3 regions of the Halomonas sp. HMF6819 genome follow, and region 3 is predicted to be linked to each of the others. Evidence: predicted binding sites of a transcription regulator. Region 3 holds the regulator's gene; each other region holds the start of a gene.
The links. Region 3 encodes sigma-54, which starts transcription at its own class of promoters, with help from an activator protein. Its sites were predicted from a motif close to TGGCACNNNNNTTGCTNT; they were not measured.

Region 1 (4,623 bases), on a different contig from region 3:
ATCGTCTGGGGCGTGATTGCGGCGCTGTTGATCGGTAACTTCCTGCTGCTGTTGCTCAACATCCCGCTGGTGGGCATTTTCGTGAAGCTTTTGTCGATTCCGCCGATGTACCTGCTGCCGGTGGTGACAATGGTGGCGTTCGTGGGGATCTACTCGATCAGCAACACGACGTTTGACCTCTACTTCATGGTGGCCTTCGGCGTGGGCGGCTACATTCTGCGCAAGCTGGAGATACCGCTGGTGCCGGTGATTCTGGGGCTGCTGCTGGGCCCGGAAATGGAGAAGAATCTGCGCCACGCCATGGAAATTTCCGACGGCGACTGGATGATCCTGTGGGACAGCGGCCTGGCAATCGGCCTGTGGGTCTTCGCCGGGGTAGGGCTGATCCTTCCGTATCTGCTGGGCCCGCTGCTGCGTAGGCGCATGCAAAAGCCTATCGAAAAGGGCACTCCGGAGAGCGATTGATCCAGTTGCTCGAGGCTGTAAAGCGGGATGTGCAAGCGCTGATTGCTCCCGTTCCCGGCCAGGACCGTTCCTTTCTGCTGGCGCCCTTCGGGGCGCCTTTTTTGATTCCCGGTTTGGTTTGATGAAAGCCCACGGCAATGGCGCCTCCAAGGGGTAATCGTTAATATTTGACGTTTGATCCTTATCGCTTTTGGGAGCTACCGTGAAACTGCCGCTTTATGTCCTGTTGGCGCTATCCACAATAGCGCTGTCCGCTAACGCCGCGCCCACAGTGTTGGCACCCTCCAATGCAGACTCTCGGGCGTACCAGATAGGCCTGGCCAGTACGACGAGCGTCGAGGGCGAAGAGCCTCTGGAGAGCGAGGTGAGCGTCATTGCACAGGCGGCGCGGTTTCGTATTGAAAGCCCGATGCATGGGCCAGAGAGCGACGCGTTTTTGCTTCGGGTTAAGCCGCTTTGGTTGGTGACCCTAGGAAACGGTGAACGAGTCGACACTGCAACCGGCGGTGAGTGGGCGGGCGCCCGTGTCTGGCTCGAACAGGGCTTTGACATCACGCTCGATCGCGATGGTGCGGCCGTCGGCGGTCTTCAAGCGCCCCCATCAGACGCTGCTGGTGCTTCCGACATGCCGAGCGAGCTTGGTGAGCCGCTGCTCGACCAGCAGGCCGTTCCGGTGCTGCCGGTGGCGCTGGAGCTCGAACCGGGGTGGAGCACGACCGCTCCATTTGCCGGGCTGGAAAACGCGCGGTTCGAGGTGCTCGACGTGACACCGGAGTATGCCTATATCGATATCGTCGCCGAGGAGGCGGGCACTTCTCTGGCGGGGCTGGTCAAGCTCGATCGAACAACGGGTTGGATTCAGAACCAGGTAGTGACCACGCATACAGCGCTTTCGCCCTCGGTCGATACGTCGGCCGAATCGCTTTTTCGAACAACGGCCTTCGTTCCGCTGGAGGCACAGGAGGAGATGGCGAATCCCTACTATACCAGCATGCTATATTTTGGTTCGTGGGAGGCCGGGCTACGTGACGGTCGGGGCGCAAAGCCGGCCAGCGAAGCGGTCGTTTTCGACGCAACAAGCTCGCTAGATGTCGGGGAGAACTATCTTTTGTTAGAGCTGCGCCAGTCAGTGCAGACGCCCGACGCTATCGGACATCTGAAAGTCACCGAACTTGAATTGAAGGATGCTTCCGGCGAGCCGGTCGACGTGCAGACCATCCTCATGCCGATGACGGTCACCGATACTGCCGACGGCGTCATTTCGTCATTTGCTGTCCAAGCGCTCTCCCTGACGGACACCCGAGAGCTGCTCGGTCGTATCGAGACGGCGACGGCGCACATTGAGTGGCGACCGGCCACCCGCCAGCACCTGACGCTCGTTCCGGATGACGAAGGGGTGGCTCACGTGCGCCATGATGAAATCGAGGCGGACATCAGGCCCTTGCCAGAGGGTAGGGCGGAGTTAGTAGTAACGGGCTCGCCCCAGGATCGCACTCGCTGGAGAGTCACCAGCGATGAGGAAGTAACCGGCCGGGTGTACGCCTATGAGCGGGGGCCGAGCTGGCTGACGCCCGGCGAAAGTCGGAATCGCCAACTGGCGTCGGCGCACCCTGAAGGGCGGCGCATCGTGCTCTCCTCCATGCCCACCCAAGTCGATCTATGGGTCGATCAGTTCGAAGACGCGCCAGCGGCGACGCACGTCGTGGAGTTTAACCGCGATGGGAAAGAGTAACCGACTCGCTTCAACGGTGCCTGCTTTACGTTCGAAAAGGCACCGCTGAAAAGAATCGTTTTGGTGCGGACGGTTATTTTGGTGCATCGAAAACGTGCTTGGCGGGGAGTTGCGCGCGCCAGTCTGGTGCGCAAGGGTTTGATTAAGCGTTCCTCATTGTTTTTAAGCATATGATATTGCTTGTTTAATGGTGGAAAGCTTTAGTTTGGCGCATGCCTTGCAAACGTTATGAGCGATACCTTTGGGCGTTTGCCCGAAGGTTCTGCGCTCAAATAACGAGCCCTCTGTAGGGGGCGCAAGGAGACTCAAGTGGCCCAACCAACGCATTCTCTCTCTCGCCGTTTCATGATCACCGCCGTGGCCGCCGCCGTTCTGGGCGCCGGTACCCAAGCCGTTGCCCAGGAAAGCGACGACCCGATCAAGGTCGGTATCCTGCACTCGCTCTCCGGCACCATGGCGATCAGCGAGTCGACGCTGAAAGACACCGTCGAAATGCTCATCGAGCAGCAGAACGAAGCGGGTGGGTTGCTTGGTCGCGACCTGGAAGCCGTGGTCGTCGATCCGGCTTCCAACTGGCCGCTGTTCGCCGAGCGCGCCCGAGAGCTGCTGGCTCAGGAAGAGGTCGACGTCATCTTCGGTAACTGGACCTCCGTTTCGCGCAAGGCGGTGCTGCCGGTGGTCGAGGAGCTCAACGGCCTGCTGTTCTACCCGGTGCAGTACGAAGGCGAGGAGTCCTCGGAGAACGTCTTCTACACCGGCGCGGCGCCCAACCAGCAGGCGATTCCCGCCGTCGATTATCTGATCAACGAAGTCGGCATCGAGCGCTTCGCCCTGGTCGGCACCGACTACGTCTATCCGCGCACCACCAACCGCATTCTGGAAGCCTACCTGCAGGACGAGCACGGCGTGGCGGAAGAGGACATCATGGTCAACTACACGCCCTTCGGCCATTCGGACTGGCAGAACATCGTCTCGGAAATTCGCCGCTTCGGCGAAGAGGGCAAGCCCACTGCGGTCGTCTCGACCATCAACGGCGACGCCAACGTGCCGTTCTACCGTGAGCTTGCCAACCAGGGCATCGACGCCGCCGACATTCCGGTCATCGCCTTCTCGGTAGGCGAGCAGGAGCTTTCCGGGATCGATACGGGCCCGCTGGTTGGCCACCTGGCGGCCTGGAACTACTTCATGAGCGTGGACACCGACGAGAATTACGACTTCATCGATGCCTGGATCGATCATACCGGCGATGAGATGTCGGTGACCAACGACCCGATGGAAGCCCACTACATTGGCTTCAACATGTGGGCGGAAGCGGTGCGCAAGGCGGGCACGGTGGATGTCGACGCGGTGAAGGACGCCATCATCGGTGTCACCGTGCCGAACCTGTCCGGCGGCTATGCGGCCATGATGCCCAACCACCACATCACCAAGCCGGTGCTGATCGGCGAGATCCAGGACAACGGTCAGTTCGACATCGTCTGGCAAACGCCGTCGACGGTTGCCGGCGACGCCTGGTCCGACTATCTGCCCGGCTCCCGCGATCTGATCGCTGACTGGCGCAAGCCCATGGAGTGCGGCAACTTCAACGTCGTCAACGGCTCCTGCGGTGGCAGCACCGCCGCGGAAGAAGCCGAAGCGGCGCTGGCCGAGTAACGCTCCCTTCACCCGGGCCGCAGCCGCGGCCCGGGGCACGCCACCTCCAACTTACACTTAAAGGAACAACCCATGAGGCGCTTCCTTTTCTGGGCGCTGCTGTGTCTGCTGGCCGGCTTTTTGCCAAGTGCCGCGGCACAAACCAGCGCACAAGACAGTGACCCCGGCTATTCGCTGCTCGAAACCCTGAACGTCGACTCGTACCGCGACAAGGGCGAGGCGATCACCGCGATTTTGCAAAGCGATGACGAGCGTGCCCGGGGCTGGCTGCAGGCGCTGCTCGACGGCCGTTTGCAGCGCGCGGGTGACGGCAGCTTCGTCATCGTGCTGAACAATACCGGGCGCAGCTGGCCCGTCGAAGATGCGCTCAGCGGCGAGCCGCTGGGTGAGATGTCGCGCCGCGAGCTCGACCGCATCGGGATCAACAACGCGCTGCGCAATCAGCTCCGAAGCGCCATCGCCGTGGTGGATCTCTACTCGCCCAACGTCGAGCGCCGGCGGACCTCCGCCGACCGCCTGCTGGGCGAAGTGGACGATGAGCTCTTTGACACCCTGACACCGCTGATCGAGGACGCCGAGGACGACTACGTGCGCCGGCGCCTGATTCAGGCGGTCGCAATTTATCAAACCGAAAACGGTGAGATGGCAGGCGTCGAGGCGCTGGCCGGAAGCCTGCACCCGCGCGCCCGCGTGGCGCTGAACCGCGCCACCAATGCCGAGAACCCGGCGGTGGCGGACGCCGCCCGCGCCGCACTTGCAAGCGTCGAGCAGAA
Region 2 (4,623 bases), on a different contig from region 3:
GGGCCTGGGGCTCTATTTCGAAACCGGCGAAGGGCCCAAGTTTAAAAAGACCGTGCGCACCCCGGAAGAGGTTGCCTCGCTCAGCGTGCCCAACGCCGAGCGCGACCTTGATTACGTAATGCGCGCGGTCTCCACCATCCGCCGCGAGCTTAATGGCCGGATGCCCCTGATCGGCTTTTCCGGCAGCCCCTGGACGCTGGCCACTTACATGGTCGAAGGCGGCTCGAGCAAGGATTTTCGCCACCTGAAAACCATGCTCTACGATACCCCGGACACCATGCACCAGTTGCTGGATACGCTGGCCCACGCGGTGACCGACTACCTCAACGCCCAGATTCGCGCCGGCGCCCAGGCGGTGCAGATCTTCGACACTTGGGGTGGCTCGCTCTCCACGCCCGCCTATCTCGAGTTCTCGCTGCGCTACATGGAGCAGATCGTCTCGGGCCTGATTCGCGAGCACGAAGGTCGCCGGGTGCCGGTGATTTTGTTCACCAAGAACGGCGGGCAGTGGCTCGAGGACATCGCTTGCGCCGGCTCCGATGCGGTGGGGCTCGATTGGACCACCGAGCTCAGTGATGCCCGCGCGCGCGTCGGCCACAAGGTGGCGCTGCAGGGCAATCTCGACCCCAACGTGCTGTTCGCCCGCCCGTCCGCCATTCGCGCCGAGGTCGCGCGGGTGCTGGAAAGCTACGGGCACGGGGCGGGCCACGTGTTCAACCTGGGTCACGGCATCAGCCAGTTCACCAACCCGGATAACGTGAGCGCCTTCATGGAGGCACTTCACGAACTCAGTCCACAGTATCACCAGAACGACACCGGAGACGTTCGATGAGCGATTTTAATCAGGACCAGTGGTTTACCGAAGTATTCGACAGTCACGGCAGCGCCTTTTCGATGAAGATCACCGAGAAGCTTTGGGACGTGCAGAGTGACTATCAACACCTCGAGGTGTACGCCACCGAAACCTACGGCAACCTGATGGTGCTCGACGGCTGCGTGATGCTGACCGACCGCGACAACTTCCTCTACCACGAGATGATTGCTCACCCGGCGCTTTACACCCATCAGGACCCGAAGCGCGTGGTGATCATCGGCGGCGGCGACTGCGGCACGCTAAAAGAAGTGCTGCGCCACGAAGACGTCGAGAAGGTCACCCAGATCGATATCGACGAGGAAGTCACCAAAGCCTCCGAGCGCTTCTTCCCGGCGCTGGTCGAATCCAATAGTGATCCGCGCGCGGAGCTTCTGTTCGCCGACGGCGTAAAGTGGGTCGATGATGCCGAGGACGAAAGCATCGATGTTCTGATCATCGACTCCACCGACCCGGTCGGCCCGGCGGAAGGGCTGTTCAAGACCGACTTTTTGAAGCGCTGCCACCGGATTCTCAAATCCGGCGGCGTACTGGTGCAGCAAAGCGAATCGCCGCTTTATCACTCGGGCTCGATCATTCGCGAGCTGCGCACGGACATGCAGGCGGCGGGCTTTGAAAGCGTGGCCACCCTGCCCTTCCCGCAGCCGGTCTACCCGTCCGGCTGGTGGAGCGTGACGCTGGCCGGCAAGGGGGTAAGCGTTGAAACCTTCCGCGAAGAGGCTGCCGCCGGCCACGAAATGCCGCTACAGTACTACACGGTAGAGGCGCATCGCGGCGCCCTGGCGCTGCCGCCTTTCATGCGCGCCGCCTTCGCCTAGCGCTCATCGAACGGGCAGCACGTTGACGAGGCCGGGCATTGCCCGGCCTTTTTGGTGGTTTTTTGCAGATCGCACGACCCCCAACCAGAGAGGGCAATAACAATGAACAATCAATACCGATACCGCGGTGTGGCCGGCGTGCTGGCGGCGGGGCTGTTACTCCCGGGGCTTGCGATGGCCAGCACGCTCGAAACGGTCAAGGAGCGCGGGGCGCTGCGCTGCGGGGTCAACGCCGCCCAGCCCGGCTTTTCGGCGCTGGACGATGAAGACACCTACCGGGGGCTGGATACCGACATCTGCCGGGCGGTGGCCGCCGCCGCGCTCGGCGAAGGCGCGCGCGTCGAGTTCGTGCCGCTCGATTCCGTCGAGCGCTTCGCCGCTCTTCAGTCCGGCGAGGTCGATGTGCTCGCTCGCACCACGACCTGGACCTCGAGCCGTGATACCACGCTTGGCCTTCACTTCACAGGGGTGAGCTACTTCGATGGCCAAGCGTTCATGGTGGCAAGCGACCTGGGCGTGCAGAGCGCCCGCGAGCTCGATGGGGCGGCGATATGCACCCAGTCCGGCACCACCAGCGAGCTCAACCTGGCCGACTATTTCCGCCGCCACAATATGGCGTTCGAGGCGGTGGTATTCGACGCGCCGGAACAGTCGATCATCGGCTTCGAAGAGGGTCGCTGCGACGTGCTGAGTTCGGACTCTTCGCAGCTTTACGCCCAGCGCATGCAGCTTGCCGACCCAGACATGGCGGTGGTGCTGCCCGAGGTCATTTCGAAAGAGCCGCTGGGCCCGGCGGTGCGCCAGGGTGACGATCAGTGGTTCAACATCGTCAAGTGGTCGCTTTATGCGCTGCTCAACGCCGAGGAGCTGGGCGTGAGCCAAACCAACGTCGACGAAATGCTCGAGGATGACTCACCTGAGGTGATGCGTCTTCTGGGCCGCGACGGCGATTTTGGCGAGGGGATGGGGCTTAACGCGGACTGGGCATATCAAATCATCAAGCAGGTCGGTAACTACGCCGACGCCTTCGATCGCAGCGTTGGCGTGGGCTCACCGTTTAATATTGGCCGCGGGCTAAACGCGCTATGGAAAGATGGCGGTTTGCAGTACGCCCCGCCCATTCGCTAGGCGCGCCGGCGCTATTTGACTGTTTTTACTGAGCGAATTTCAAACAAGCGTTTGGAAGCCGCACTAAAAGTGGGCAACGCGTAGCCGATTGCGCACCGTTTTACAGCACAACTTTGGTCATAACGTTGGCGCTTTTGCGTTGAAAAGCGCTGAATGAGTCGACAGGCCCTTTCTGGCATCTTCCTTGCTAGCGTTATGGGTGTCGTAGATCGATGCCTATAACGATATTCAAATAACGAGGACGGGAAACACCATGTTCAATAAAAAAAACGCGGTACTGCTGGCCTCCGCCGGTGCTCTCACCCTATCCGGTGTAGCGAGCGTTCAGGCGGACGTATTGGAAGATACGCGCTCACGAGGCGCCGTGCAGTGTGGCGTCAGCGACGGCTTGCCGGGCTTCTCAGCCCCCAACGATAGCGGCGAGTGGCAGGGGCTCGACGTCGATATCTGTCGCGCCGTGGCCGCCGCGGTGCTGGGCGATGCCGACGCGGTCAACTACATCTCGCTCAACGCCGTCGAGCGCTTCACCGCGCTGCAGTCCGGCGAAGTCGACGTGCTGTCGCGTAATACCACCTGGACCACCACCCGCGACACGACGCTGGGCCTCAACTTCGCCGGCGTCACCTTCTACGACGGCATCGGCTTCATGGTCAACCGCGACTTGGGGCTCAGCGGCGCCGATGAACTCGACGGCGCGGCAATCTGTATTCAATCCGGCACCACCACCGAGCTCAACGTGGCGGACTACTTCCGCGCCAACGACATGGCCTTCGACCCGATCGTTTTCGATACCTCAGAGCAAACCGTTGGCGGCTTCCAGTCCGGGCGCTGCGACGTGCTGACCTCGGACTCCTCCCAGCTGGCCGCGCTGCGCATTCAGCTCGACGACCCGGAAGGCGCCGTCATTCTTCCGGACATCATTTCGAAAGAGCCGCTGGGCCCGGTGGTGCGCCAGGGCGACGACACCTGGTTCAACATCGTCAAGTGGTCGCTGTTTGCGATGCTCAACGCCGAAGAGTACGGCATTAGCTCTGAAAACGTCGACGACATGATGGACAGCGAAAACCCGGACGTCGCACGCATCCTGGGGCAGGATGGCAACTACGGCGAAGGCATGGGTCTTGAAGCCGACTGGGCCTACAACATCATCAGCCAGGTCGGTAACTACGCCGAGATCTACGACCGTAACGTCGGCATGGACTCACCGCTTGAGATCGAACGCGGTATCAACGCGCTGTGGAACCAGGGCGGCTTCCACTACGCACCGCCGATTCGCTAAGCGTCTCGCAAGACCCGGCCCGCCGCGCATCGCCCGGCGGGCCGTTTGATCGATTCTGCCGTATCGCGGAGACGCCTTCATGTCAGCAAGACCAACCACTCGCCCGGTGGGCCACAAGCCCCCCTTCTGGCGAGACCGCGCCAAGCGCGCGCTCATTTTTCAGGTGCTGGTGGTAGCGGCCGTCGCCGTCTTTTTGCTCTATATCGTGGGCAACACCCAGCAGAACCTGGCCGCCCGCGGCATCACCACGGGCTTCGGCTTTCTGGACAACACCGCCGGGTTTGGCATCGTTCAGAGCCTGATCGACTACTCCTCGCAGAGCACCTACGGGCGCACCTTCTTCGTCGGGCTGCTCAACACGCTGCTGGTGGGCGGGCTTGGCGTGCTCGCGGCGACCATCATTGGTTTCGTCGTCGGGATCGCCAGGCTCTCGCCCAACTGGCTGATCGCCAAGCTGGCCGCCGCCTACATCGAGACCTTTCGTAATATCCCGCTGCTGCTGCAGATCTTTTTCTGGTACTTCGCCG
Region 3 (4,623 bases):
GGCTGGACCCGGGCGGCCCGGCCACCGTCGCGGTCGATCCGGACGTGCAGCGCGAAGAGCCTGGCCACGTGCTCGAAAACGCAAGGCTGACGCTTTTCAACGACACCGGCGGCGTCTCCCAGCGTCTTGACACGCCGCGCCTGGTACACACGCCCCAGCGCGCGCTGACCGAGATCGAGGCGCCGCGGGCAACGCTTTATGACAGCGAGCAGCGCCAGTGGCTTGCCAGCGCCGATCACGGCACGCTGCAAAACGAGCGTCAGACGCTGATCATGGAGGGCAACGCCCGGCTGCTCGCCCCGGACGAAGGCTGGCAGCTCGATACCGAGCGCCTACACTACGAGGGTCTCGAGCGTCACGCCTATACCGAGGCGCCGGCGCTTTTGCAGCAGCCGCCCCAGCGCATGAGCGCAGAGCGCATGGATGTCTGGCTCGATGAAAGCCAAGTACGCATGAGCGACAACGTGCGCGGCACGCATCCGCCGGTTCAAGCGCGACAAGCCGCCGACCCGACACCTCAGGACCCTACCGTTTCGGATTCCACCTTGCAGGAGTAGTTATGCACGCTTATTTACGAATCGCACTGCTGAGTCTGGCCCTGCCGCTGACCGCCCAGGCGCAAACCAGCCAGGCGCCCGTCGAAGTGGAAGCCGACCGGCTCGACCTCGACCAGCGTGCGGGCACCGCGGTCTATTCCGGCAACGTCAATATTCGCCAGGGCGAGATGCAGATTCGCGGCGATCGCGTAGAGATCACGCGCAACGATGCCGGCGAGCTCTCCCAAGCCACCGCCACCGGCGAGCGCGCCTACCTTCGCAACCAGCTCGAAGGCGAGCCGGCGCCAATGGAAGGCTGGGCGCGGCGAATCATTTATCACGTCAGCGAGCGCCGGGTCGAGCTGATCGACCAGGCCGAGCTCACCCAGCGCAGCGACCGCTTTCAGGGCGGGCGGCTCGAGTATTTCATCGATCGCGAAGTGGTTCAGGCGCGCTCTGACGTCAGCGGCGGTGAAAACCAGCGCATTCGCATGACGCTGCAGCCGGCGCAATAGGAGAGTCACCGTGTCGAGCACCCAACCCGAAGCGGTCAAAACGCTTCACGCCCGCCATCTGGCCAAGAGCTACAAACGCCGCCGGGTGGTCAAGGATATCAACCTGGAGATCACTCAGGGCAGCGTCGTGGGGCTGCTCGGCCCCAACGGGGCGGGCAAGACCACCTCGTTTTACATGATCGTCGGGCTGGTCAAGGCGGATGCCGGAAGCGTAGGTATCGACGAGCTGGATTTGACCCGAGCACCGATGCACGAGCGCGCCATCGCCGGTATCGGCTACCTGCCCCAGGAGGCGTCGATCTTTAGAAAGCTCTCGGTGGCCGACAACATCATGGCCATTCTGGAGACGCGCAAGGAGCTGGACCGAGCCGCCCGCCAGGCGCGTTTGGAGCAGCTGCTGGAAGATTTTCACATCACCCATATTCGTGACAATCTGGGTATGAGCCTTTCCGGCGGCGAGCGGCGCCGAGTAGAAATCGCCCGGTCGCTGGCCACCGATCCGGCCTTCATCCTGCTCGACGAACCCTTCGCCGGGGTGGACCCGATTTCGGTCGGCGAGATCAAGTCGATCATCCTCGCGCTCAAGGCGCGCCATATCGGCGTGCTGATCACCGACCACAATGTCCGCGAGACGCTGGATATTTGCGACATCGCCTATATCGTCGGCGACGGCCACATCATTGCAAGCGGTAACGCCGAGGCGATTCTAAACGACCAGAAGGTGCGCGAGGTCTATCTGGGGGCGGATTTTCGTCTCTAACTCGGTGACAACCATAAAGTTCCGGTTAGTGGCATATTTATTGCACTTGCGTCGAACTCCGTCTCGCTCTAGTGTGGAGCTTTACGAGTAACGAGTGGTTCTTCGATGGTCATGAAAGCTTCTCTACAGCTGCGCGTCGGTACGCAGCTGACCATGACACCGCAGTTGCAGCAGGCCATCGCCCTGCTGCAGCTCTCGACGTTGGACCTGCGCCAGGAGATCCAGCAGGCGCTCGACGCCAACCCGCTTTTGGAGCAGGAAGACGAGTTCGGCGAAGAGAAAACCCTGGAAACGCCGGAAACCGAGTGGGAAGAGAGCATCCCCCAGGAGCTTGCCACCGACAGCGAATGGTCCGACACCTACCAGGACATGGCCGCAGGCGGTAGCGGCGAAGGCCCGGATTTCGAGCGCCAGGCCGCAGGGCAAAGCCTCCAGGGGCACCTGTTGTGGCAGTTGGCGATGACGGATACCAGCCCCCGGGACTACGCCATTGCCGAAAGTCTGATCGATGCGCTGGACGCCAACGGCTATCTGACCCAACCGCTTAACGACATTCGCGAAGGCCTCAAGGCCCAGGGTCTCGATGGCCTGAGCCAGCGGGAGGTGGAAAACGTCCTGCTGCGCGTGCAGCAGTTCGAGCCCACTGGCGTGTTCGCCCGCGATTTGCGCGAGTGCCTGTTGCTTCAGCTGGCGGCACTCGCCGACGACACCCCGCTTCTGATGCAGGCGCGGCGCCTGGTGCGTCAGTTTCTAGAGGCACTAGGCAAAAACGACCTGCGCCTATTGAAACGCCGCCTGAGCCTAGACGACGAGCAGCTCGACGACGTCGTCCGGCTAATTCGAAGCCTCGACCCGCGCCCGGGCAGCGCCTTCGGCGCCACCAACCAAAGCTACATCACCCCGGATCTGGTGGTTCGCCACGACCAGGAAGGCTGGCATCTCGAGCTCAACCCGGAGGCGCTGCCCAAACTGCGTGTGCAGCCGGACTACGCCAGCCTCATCAAACGCGCCGACAAGAGTCAGGACAACCAGTTTTTGAAGGAGCACCTGCAGGAGGCGCGCTGGCTGATCAAGAGTCTGTCGAGTCGAAACGACACCTTGCTTCGCGTTGGCCGCGAAATCATCACTCGTCAGATCGGCTTTCTCGAGCGCGGTGAAGAGGCGATGAAGCCGCTGATTCTCGCCGATATCGCCGAAGCGGTGGAGATGCACGAATCGACGATCTCGCGGGTAACGACGCAAAAATATATTCACACGCCCCGCGGCGTGTTCGAACTCAAGTACTTTTTCTCGAGCCAAGTCAGCGGACAGGATGGCGGCGACAGCCATTCCAGCACCGCGATCCGCGCCCGGCTCAAAAAGCTGATTCAAGAGGAAACGCCGGGCAAACCGCTGTCGGACAGCCACCTGGTCACGCTGCTTGAGGCCAACGGCATCAACGTGGCCAGACGTACCGTGGCCAAATACCGCGAAGCGATGGGCATTCCCTCCTCCAGCGAGCGGCGCCGTTTACGTTAAACGGGAAACTTGCCGGCAGGGCTTTGCAATGACGGAAAAAGGGTTACAATCGAAGAACAGTCCTGGATTAGGAGCACGTCGATGCAAGTGAACATTACCGGTCATCACCTGGAACTGACAGACGCCCTGCGTGACTACGTCAACGAGAAACTCGAGCGTATCGAACGCCATTACGACAACATCACCACCGTGCACGTGACGCTGTCGATCGAAAAGGAGCGTCAGCAAGCCGCCTGTACGCTGCACGCTTCCGGCGCCGACGTACACGCCGAAGCTCAGGACAACGACATGTATGCCGCCATCGACGCCCTGGCCGACAAGCTCGACCGCCAACTGGTAAAACACAAGGAAAAAGCACAGGCCCGCGCCCAGGGCGCTGGCGTGCGTTAATTCAATGACCCTGGAAACCATACTCCCCCCGGAGCGCGTGCTGTTCGACGTCCCCGGGGGCAGCAAAAAGCGTGTGCTGGAGTTCTTCAGCACGTTCATCGCCCAAAACACACCGAGCCTGGATAGCCAGGAAGTCTTTAGCCGCTTGATCGGCCGCGAGCGCCTTGGCAGCACCGGCATAGGGAACGGGGTCGCAATCCCCCACGCCCGAAGCCCACACTGCAGCGCGCCGATCGCCGGCTTTTTAAAGCTCGCCGAGCCGGTGGATTTCGACGCCATCGACGGCGACCCGGTCGATTTGGTGTTCGTGCTGCTGGTACCGGAAGAGGCGGACGATACGCATCTGACGCTTTTGGGGCAGGTCGCCACCATCATGAACGACGCCACGACCCGCGCGCAGTTTCGTAAGTGTGAAAGCCAGCGCGAGCTTCTAGAGCTGGTCACCGCCCGCATTCGCGAGCAGGAAAAGCGGTAACCACCGCCCTCGTTTTCCCGGCCCCTTCAATTGTGCTTACGCCCGGCGTGCCGATTAATGCGCTCACTGACCGAAGAGAGACACGATGCAACTTGTGATCATCAGCGGCCGCTCCGGGTCGGGGAAGTCCATTGCGCTGCAAGCGCTGGAAGATTTGGGCTACTACGCCATCGACAACCTGCCGGCAATGCTATTGGGCTCGCTGGTCGAGGAGCTTGGCCAGCAGGGTGAGCGCACGCACTTGGCGGTGAGCATCGATGCACGCAACCTGCCTACCGCACTTGAGCGCTTTCCGGCGCTGCTCCAGGACATCAAAAGCGGCAGCACCCGCGTTCAGGTCATTTACCTGACCACCGATGCGCGCACGCTGCTCGAGCGCTACTCCGCCACCCGGCGGCGCCACCCGCTTACTCGCGACAGCGACATGAC

Region 1: the regulator sigma-54 is predicted to act here: its motif matches at 2,404-2,421, upstream of urtA (urea ABC transporter substrate-binding protein).
Region 2: the regulator sigma-54 is predicted to act here: its motif matches at 2,991-3,008, upstream of ACGLWX_RS11760 (amino acid ABC transporter substrate-binding protein).

Annotation. Positions count from the first base shown of each region.
Region 1 is NZ_JBIQVY010000003.1:403,059-407,681, forward strand. It holds gene ACGLWX_RS11945 (tripartite tricarboxylate transporter permease) at 1-465, shown strand, start outside; gene ACGLWX_RS11950 (hypothetical protein) at 668-2,197, shown strand; gene urtA (urea ABC transporter substrate-binding protein) at 2,543-3,850, shown strand; gene urtB (urea ABC transporter permease subunit UrtB) at 3,923-4,623, shown strand, end outside.
Region 2 is NZ_JBIQVY010000003.1:361,099-365,721, reverse strand. It holds gene hemE (uroporphyrinogen decarboxylase) at 1-832, shown strand, start outside; gene speE (polyamine aminopropyltransferase) at 829-1,689, shown strand; gene ACGLWX_RS11765 (amino acid ABC transporter substrate-binding protein) at 1,792-2,817, shown strand; gene ACGLWX_RS11760 (amino acid ABC transporter substrate-binding protein) at 3,071-4,096, shown strand; gene ACGLWX_RS11755 (amino acid ABC transporter permease) at 4,176-4,623, shown strand, end outside.
Region 3 is NZ_JBIQVY010000001.1:465,477-470,099, forward strand. It holds gene lptC (LPS export ABC transporter periplasmic protein LptC) at 1-557, shown strand, start outside; gene lptA (lipopolysaccharide transport periplasmic protein LptA) at 560-1,051, shown strand; gene lptB (LPS export ABC transporter ATP-binding protein) at 1,062-1,811, shown strand; gene ACGLWX_RS02215 (RNA polymerase factor sigma-54) at 1,917-3,329, shown strand; gene hpf (ribosome hibernation-promoting factor, HPF/YfiA family) at 3,411-3,719, shown strand; gene ACGLWX_RS02225 (PTS sugar transporter subunit IIA) at 3,724-4,194, shown strand; gene rapZ (RNase adapter RapZ) at 4,280-4,623, shown strand, end outside.